DNA from 2 places in the Sneathiella aquimaris genome. Region 1 is predicted to be linked to the other one. Evidence: riboswitches for the same ligand, from Rfam matches in the RefSeq annotation. Region 1 holds a riboswitch; the other holds the start of a gene.
What was found. A riboswitch is a leader RNA that binds a small molecule or an ion and turns the genes downstream of it on or off. The one in region 1 is predicted to bind cobalamin.
Positions count from the first base shown of each region.

Region 2: linked by a shared signal. The riboswitch ahead of bluB (5,6-dimethylbenzimidazole synthase) and the one ahead of OIR97_RS04280 (energy-coupling factor ABC transporter permease) in region 1 are both predicted to bind cobalamin.

Region 1 covers NZ_CP112881.1:926,144-930,561, forward strand. The annotation lists gene OIR97_RS04265 (adenosylcobinamide-GDP ribazoletransferase) at 1-525, opposite strand, end outside; gene cobT (nicotinate-nucleotide--dimethylbenzimidazole phosphoribosyltransferase) at 555-1,595, opposite strand; gene cobU (bifunctional adenosylcobinamide kinase/adenosylcobinamide-phosphate guanylyltransferase) at 1,709-2,260, shown strand; cobalamin riboswitch at 2,323-2,544, shown strand; gene OIR97_RS04280 (energy-coupling factor ABC transporter permease) at 2,578-3,255, shown strand; gene cobF (precorrin-6A synthase (deacetylating)) at 3,324-4,076, shown strand; gene OIR97_RS04290 (hypothetical protein) at 4,115-4,418, opposite strand, start outside.
Region 2 covers NZ_CP112881.1:3,663,185-3,667,602, reverse strand. The annotation lists gene OIR97_RS17315 (DMT family transporter) at 97-999, shown strand; gene OIR97_RS17310 (gamma-glutamylcyclotransferase) at 999-1,592, shown strand; gene OIR97_RS17305 (DUF1127 domain-containing protein) at 1,704-1,928, opposite strand; gene bluB (5,6-dimethylbenzimidazole synthase) at 2,058-2,753, opposite strand; cobalamin riboswitch at 2,803-2,980, opposite strand; gene OIR97_RS17295 (adenosylcobalamin-dependent ribonucleoside-diphosphate reductase) at 3,032-4,418, opposite strand, start outside.

The DNA of each region.
Region 1 (4,418 bases):
GAGGGGGGCAGATTTGCTGGTCTCGTCCAGCCGCGCATAGTCCATGTCAAATATAAAGCTGGAGGCAATTGCCCGGGATGCGGGGTAGGCAATTAAAAAAGCCATTGGAACATTTGTTAATTCGGTCAATAAAACCCATTTGCCAAGCAGACACATAAAAAGGGCAGCCGCACCGTAGGTGCCAAGCCGACTGTCTTTCATTATCCGTAATTTATCGGCCTTGGTGTGCCCCCCATAGAAACCGTCGAATGTGTCTGCCAATCCGTCTTCGTGAAAGGCCCCTGTGAGTAGCAAGCCAACGCTTATACACAGGAATATGCTCACCGACTGAGGAAAAAAAATGTCGAGCAACAAGTACAGGCCGGTTACAAGTAGTCCCAGACACCAGCCCACCAACGTGAAATAACGACTGGCCTGATTGAGATATTCAGCTTTAAAGGTTACCGATTTTGGAATCGGAATGCGGCTGAAAAACCCAAGGGCAATGAAGAACAAATTGATCTGTTGGTAAAATATGTGCTTCATCAATAGGGTACCTGTATGCTTCGGTGTCTTTAAACGGTTACCTGCGCACTCTCAAAGGTTGCCATGTCATTATAGAAGGCACCAGCCGCCCTTAAAAGTGGCAAAGCAAGGGCCGCGCCGCTACCTTCTCCCAACCTCATTTCAAGATCAAGGAGAGGGTCGGCTTTCAGCGCGTCCAGAACCATTTTATGCCCCTGTTCCTGCGATGCATGCGAGAAGATCATATAGTCCCGTGCGGCGGGGGCCATCATACAGGCAAGAAGGGCGGAGGCTGTAACGATGAAACCATCTACTAGAATGACCGTTTTGTTCTTTGCACATTCCAGCATGGCACCGCATATCTGCGCAATTTCAAAACCGCCCAGTTCCTGCAGGATCACCACAGGGTCTTCGCTTGTGACACGGGATACTGCCTCTGATACCAATGCCGTTTTTCGGCGTAATTGCTCGTCAGTGATGCCTGTTCCGCGGCCCACCATTTTTTCCGCGGTTTCATTCAGCGCCGCAGCACAGACCGCCGCTGCGGTCGAGGTGTTACCAATACCCATTTCACCAAAGCCGATGACATTGCTTCCGGCTTTTATCTGAAGACTGGCAATATGAGAGCCCTTGGTCAGACAGAATTCGAGTTGGTCCTCGCTCATGGCGCTTGTAGAACTGATATCATTGGTGCCGAGCCCGGCCGATTGATCGATCAGGTCGGCCATTCCTTTCAACGGAAATTTGATACCTGCATCAATAACCTTGAAGGCCATATCGTTGGCTTTGCAAAAGACGTTGATCGCTGCGCCGCCATTAAGAAAGTTCGCCACCATCTGTTGCGTGACTTCACTGCCGGCAATGCTGACACCCTGTGCCGCAAGGCCATGATCTGCGGCAAAAACCAGCATCATGGGATGATTGATGGTTACTTTTTTGCTACCCTGAATTTTCGCCAATGTCGCCGCAAGCGTTTCCAGTTTTCCAAGTGACCCGGGAGGTTTTGTCTTCTGATCAATATTTGCCTGGATCTGCGGCAAATTTTTCAGTGAGACGGGAGTAATGCCGTCGATCAGGTGGGCGATATCCATAAATTCAATTCCGTAACAAGAAGAAGCGTAACATATTTGTTATAAGGCCTGTTGCGCGGGCTGCATATCCTTTACATTCTTCAGCATTCATTTTGTGTTTTGAGGCATCGGGTATGAAACTTCATTTTATTCTGGGAGGCGCACGGTCAGGCAAAAGTGGCTTGGCCGAAAGGCTTGCTGATTTTCTGGGTAAAAATGTCTGCTATATCGCAACAGCAACTGCGTTTGATGAAGAAATGACAACCCGAATAGAGCGCCATAAAGAGCAGAGGCCCTCCCATTGGGTGTGCCTAGAGGAGCCGACCAAACTGGCGCAGGCCATTGGCAAGGGGTTTGAAATATCGGATATTGTGTTGGTGGACTGCCTGACCCTATGGCTTAGTAATCTGTTGTTCACTGAAGACAGCGAACAACTGGAGACAGAAAAACGATCATTTTTGTCTCTGATTTCTGACTTAAAAGGATCGCATTCCGATAAACATCTTATCCTGGTGAGTAACGAAACGAATATGGGCGTGATTCCAATGGAAAAACTGACCCGTCAATATTGTGATTTGGCCGGTTGGCTTCATCAGGATATCGCCAAATTGAGTGACACAGCCATACTGGCGGTTGCCGGATTGCCGCATGTCCTTAAAGGAAACTGGCCGGAAGAGATCGTCTGACGTCGGCTGGCGACCCCCAGATGCGTGCGAATATTCTTGCGTCTCATATTTTTAGTTGATACGAAGAGTAGTTATCACGTGGTTTCCAAAGTGTGTGCAAAGCATTCGGGAATGAAACGGGAATGAGGATCGGATGGACCTATTTCAGGCATTCAAAGCCTCAACCGCCCCCGCGACTGTAGGTGATGGTTGGTTTTCAGATACCACTGGCCTTTTTAAGGCTGGGAAGGGGATGACCAGCAAAGATCATGAGTCAGGATACCGGCCACTAACTGAAACTGTACCCATACCGTCGGGTGGACGGAGAGGAGAAAAAAATGCATATCGAACCTGGAATAGTAGACAGTACAAAAATTGCCCTGAGTTACGCGACTGCCGTTGGCGCCATTGGTGTTGGCTTGAAATTCGCATGGGACACAATAAAAAAACAAGGGCCCGTCTCTTTGATCGGTCGAAGTGCCGCCGCCACTGCGCTGGTTTTCTCATTCTTCGAAGTTTTGCCACATTACCCGGTTGGCGTTTCGGAAGTTCATTTTATTCTTGGATCAACATTGTTTCTGATCTTGGGAGCGGCTCCTGCTGCGTTTGGACTGGCCTTCGGTCTGTTGATACAGGGTCTCTTCTTTGCACCGTTTGATTTGCCACAATACGGCATGAACCTGACGACATTGCTGGTTCCGCTATTTGGTCTTCAGTATCTTGCGAAACGCATCATTGCGCCAGATACCGCTTATGTCGACCTCACTTACAAACAGACATTCGCATTGTCGACTGCCTACCAAGGCGGCATTGTTGCCTGGGTGACTTTCTGGGCCCTTTACGGATCTGGATTTACGGCAGAAACCTTAACCGGTGTTACAACCTTTGGCGCAGCCTATATGACTGTGATCCTGATTGAACCTCTTGCTGATTTGGCTGTTTTGGCAATCGCAAAAGCAAGCCGTAATTTTGCAAATGGTGGAATGGTTACAGATCGTCTTCACAACGGCGCCTGATTTATAAGACATCATTGAATGTTGAGGCGGCCTTATCGTGTTAAGGCCGCCTTTTTTATGGGGACAGTATGCTAGAATTATCGCTTGTTGGCATTGGGACCGGAAATCCAGAACATCTAACTCTTCAGGCTGTGCGTGTCCTAAATCAAATGGATGCAATCCTGATACCCCGTAAGGGAAAGAAAAAAGATGAGCTGGCGGAAGTCCGCAGAGGTATTCTTGCCGATATTCTCGATAATCCTGCAACAAGAATTATTGAGTTTGATCTGCCTGTTCGTAATCCGGAAATTGTGGATTATCAGGAAAGAGTAAACGCCTGGCATGATGAAATTGCTAAAATCTGGCTGCATGTGCTTCAAGCTGAAGTCGGGACAGCCGGCAAGGCGGCCTTTTTGATCTGGGGCGATCCCGGATTGTATGACAGCAGCCTTCGAATAGCGTCTCGCCTTCAGTCGCAGACACTGATCAAGATTGAGGTGGTTCCGGGCATTACGGCAATACAAGGCCTGACGGCATCCCACAATATTCCGCTTAATGAACTGGCCGAACCTTTTCTGGTGACCACTGGACGGCAGTTAAGGGAGCGGGGCTGGCCAAAGGATGTTGAAACCGTTGTTGTTATGCTGGACGGTGAAAATTCATTTCAGTTTTTGACGGAAGAGGCGCTGTCCATATGGTGGGGTGCCTATGTGGGAATGGATAAAGAAATAACCCTGTCCGGGCCGCTGGAAGAGATGGGGGACCAAATTATCGAACAGCGAAATAAAGCGCGTGAAGTGAATGGTTGGGTGATGGATATTTACATTCTTCGCCGGACTTGACCCTCAATCTTCTGTTTTTTAGGGCGTATCAGCGATCCTTAAATCTTGGTTGGTGTTGACGGAGAGGGTGGGCTTTCTTTGTATTTTGTTAGCCATCCATACAAAGGAGTTGATGCAAGCGGGGTTAAGTATATTGGAAACTGAGCCAGCGCAATAAACAGGAGAAGAGATGTCACGGTTTCGGGGGGAAACGTCGCGAGAAAGAGGGCGGCGTTGCGGTTGCCAGCCATTAGAGCGACGGCGCCTTGGGTTGGTGAAATGAGGCTATTCCTCGGTTTTGAAATTTTCCTTGAGGCCACGAAGACAATGAGAAACAGCAAATGTATACCCCAGTTGGCAAAT
Region 2 (4,418 bases), 1.2 Mb from region 1:
GTTCCCAATTCTTCTAACGCTTGAGCTTTGTGCAGGCACTCTATAAGTTTACGAGCCTGTCTGTCACTGACTTTCCAATGAAAAGTTTAACCCATTATGCCGAACGCTCACCCTGCGAGTAAAAACACGATTATGCTGACGATGATGCCCGCGGTCTTTGTCTTCTTGTGGAGCACGGGCTTTATCGGCGCAAAGCTTGGGTTACCATATATCGAACCCATGACATTTCTTGCGGTGCGTTTTGGAATTTGTGTTTTATTGTTTTTACCTCTGGTAACGCTAACGCGGACGCGTTGGCCGGACCGCTGGCAGGATTGGGGGCATATCGGATTTGCCGGCCTGCTGATGCATGGGGGATATCTGGGGTTCGTCTTCTGGTCAATTGGATTGGGTGTTCCGGCAGGAACATCGGCCCTTATTGTCGGAATTCAGCCGCTTATTGTCGGAGCGATGGCCGGAATTCTACTTTCTGAAAAAGTAAGCCGGATACAATGGGCGGGGCTATTATTCGGTTTGCTTGGCGTCTTTCTGGTCGTCGCGGAAAAACTGTCACTGGGGGAGGGGTCTGTTTTCGCCATTGGTCTTAGTTTTTTGGCTTTGTTATCCATATCTTTTGGCACCCTATACCAGAAAAAATATTGCTCCGGCATGAGCCTGAAGAGCGGTAATTTCATCCAGTTCATTGTTGCAACGGCCTATTTTGTGGGCATGTCGTTTCTCTTGGAAGACCGTATCATTGTCTGGAGCGGGGAGCTGGTGTTCGCTTTAGCCTGGTTGGTCTTTGTTCTTTCTTTGGGGGCTGTCAGTCTGCTTTACATTCTCCTCAGAAATGGAGCGGCGGCTAATGTCTCAAGTCTTTTCTATCTTGTGCCACCTTGTACGGCTGTCGTTGCTTTCCTATTATTTGACGAACGCCTGGCATTTGTTTCCCTTCTTGGAATGGGAATAACAATTGTTGGGGTGGCTCTTGTGAATATTAAACCCAGAACGGCTTCTTGATGCGTAAATATGACCTTGTAATAGAACCGGACCTGCCGCCGGTTGATCATCCGCTTCCTGACTTACCAGAAGGAGAGGATTTGTGGATATTTGGCTACGGCTCTTTGATGTGGCGGCCGGGATTTGATCACAAAGGGACGGCAGATGCACAGGTGTATGGATATCATCGGTCTTTTTGCGTCTCTTCGGTTGTGCACCGTGGAACCCGAGAAAAACCGGGTTTGGTTTTGGGGCTGGACTCGGGTGGTTCCTGCCGAGGAAAAGCAATTCTGTGCCCGTCCGATATCCGGGAGCCTGTGATCGATTATTTATACCGGCGGGAAATGGTCACGCGCGTATATGTCCCCAAGATGGTGCAGTTAAAACTGCTGGATCGAGATGAAAGGGTGACAGCGCTGACTTTTGTTGCGGATCCAAAGCATGAACAATATTGTGGCCGCCCAACGATAGAAGAAGCGGCGCGTATTATTGCGTCGGCGTCAGGCCGCGGTGGTCCCAATCGGGATTATCTGAAAAGCACCGTAGATCATTTGGACGAATTCGGTATTGCAGACGGCCCGTTGCATAAGATTTTGGCTTTGGTTGAAGGCTAGGGCGGCATGTTTGCAGACAAAAAAACACCCCCAGCCAAAAATGCGTGAGGGTGTTTTCAAAACAAACAGGGTGGGGACAGACAAAAGGGGGGGAATCTGTCCCTGTGCTCCCTATTTGAACAGTGATTTTGCGACTGGCTCGATATCCGCTTTATCCAGACCAATATCTGCAAGACAACGACTGTCCAGTGAATTCAGGGCGTTTACTGTCTTTCTGTAACGACGTTGCTGTTGAAAGGCATCAACCAGCTTTTCAGCACGAATGACAACAAAAAGAACAGCCCGTTGAATTTCTTCAGCGGCATTATAGGATGTATTAAATGGTAAGACAGTCATCGCTCAATCCTCACTAAATTCGATGACCGACATATAAGACAGTTCTTTCGAAATGAGATTCAGAATTATGGCACTTCACCTATGCAGTTTTTGCATATCTTAGAGCTTTCTGATTTAAGGATTAATTATTTATTTTGGTGTATCCGGCGAATTTTCCTGCCAGCTTTCTTCAAAGATCAGATCGTCTAACAATAACCGTTTTCGCCAGCCTTTTGCTTCCAGCTCTGGCTGGGAATAAAGCTCATCCACATATCCAAGGCATAGATATCCAACGATTTCAATGTCTTCGGGGATATCCAGAAGTGATTTAAGGTCGGAATCGTGAAAGATACTGACCCAACCAACGCCAATACCTTCAGCCCGCGCCGCCAGCCACAGATTTTGTATCGCGCAAACGGTGCTGTAAACATCCATATTCTGGTTATGGGTACGGCCCAAAACCACCTTGCCGCCGCGGCTTCGATCACAGGTGATACAGATATTGATCGGCGCTTTTCGAATGCCTTCCAGCTTCAGGGATTGATATTTTGATTTTTTCTCGCCGGTGAACATTAAGGCAGCTTCATCATTTGCTTTTGAAAAGGCCTGCCAGATCCGATTCCGATTCTGTTGGTCGCGGATTAAAATAAAGTTCCATGGCTGCATGAATCCAACAGAGGGTGCGTGATGAGCGGCCAGTAAAATCCGTTGTAAAACATCGTCCGGTATTTCTTTGGGTAAAAACTGATCCCGGACATCCCGCCGCGTGAAGATAGCTTTATAAACCGCATCCCGTTCTTCCGTGGTAAAACGGTCTGCATCCGTCAGCATGATGTGTTCTTTCATTGTTCGATCCCCAACAACTTGCAAAGACACCCGTTCTGCTGTCCACGCAGTAGGGCTATGGTGTCTGGCCGGTCTTCTGACTAAGGGTCGTTTGGTTGATGGGCCTTCCCGGATTGCTCCAGTGGTATTTCCCTAACCATCACCATCACAGCGTTGGGCACGTTCCGGAGTATCACCGGATTCCCGATTCTCCCGACAACGCGGGCACCAGACGCCTTAATATGCGCACGGTTATTTTCTGAAAACAAGGACAAAGGGCGGACATCTTTGTCGGACCGCTAGCTACATTTTGAAAATCCGCAGGAAGCACAGGTATCACAGCCCTCACTCTTGATTAAGGACGCTTCACCGCATTCGGGGCATTGCCGTTGTAGACCGGTTCGATCCTGCATTTGGGAACTGCCGACGCTTTGTCGTTTTGAGTTTGTTTCCGGATCCCGTTTGGCCGGATCCGGTAAGAAACCAATTTGAACAAGATGGGTTTCAACCACATCTCCAATGGCAGCCAGTAGTGAAGGCACATAGCGCCCTTGCATCCAGGCACCACCGCGGGGGTCGAAAACAGCCTTCAATTCCTCAACGACGAAACTGACATCACCGCCACGCCGGAAAACGGCTGAGATCATTCGCGTCAGAGCCACTGTCCAGGCGAAATGCTCGACATTTTTGGAATTGATGAAGATTTCAAAGGGTCGGCGCCGACCATCCTGAATAACATCGTTCAGGGTGATATACATTGCATGATTGCTTTCCGGCCACTTCAATTTATAAGTCTGGCCGGGCAGAGTGCCGGGGCGGTCAAGCGGGCGGGTCATGTAAACAATACCGCCGGCTTCAAAACTGTCTTTTGGCCGGGGTGTTGGTTCCTCCAGAGGTAGCGAGGATTGCGATTGGTTTTCCTCTGTTTTGCTGGTTTCCAGAACGGCGCCCGTGATGTCGTTGGGGCGGTACGTGGTGCAGCCCTTGCAGCCGGTTTCATAGGCTTTCAAGTAAATATCCTTGAAATGCTCAAAGCTGATATCTTCCGGGCAATTAATGGTTTTCGAGATGGAACTATCAACAAACTCCTGAACGGCCGCCTGCATTTTGACATGATCCATCGGCTTTAGAATCTGCGCGTCCACAAAATAATCGGGAAGCGGTACATTTTCGCCCTTCAACCTTCGGAATAACCTGAGCGCATAGTCCGTAACCTCTTCGGCCTTGCGGGTGCCATCCGGCATCAGGACATTCCGGGTATATGAAAAACTGAAGACAGGTTCCAATCCACTGGAGATATTATTGGCCAGCAGGGAAATGGTTCCTGTGGGGGCGATGGAGGTCAGAAGTGCGTTTCGAATACCATGCTTTTTAAGAGCGTCCTGAATGTCTGCATCAAGTTCCTGAACGGTTTCCCCGGCCAGATACTGGTCTTTGTCGAAGAGAGGAAACGCGCCTTTTTCTTTGGCCAGATCGGTAGAGGCAAGGTAGGCGGACCGCCGAATGGCCGCCATCCATTGGCGGGTTATGGAAACGGCCTCATCTGATCCATAGCGTATGCCGCACATGATCAAGGCATCGGCCAACCCGGTAATACCCAGACCAATCCGGCGTTTTGCATTGGCTTCCTGTGCTTGCTGTTCCAACGGAAAACCAGACACATCAATCACATTATCCATCATACGA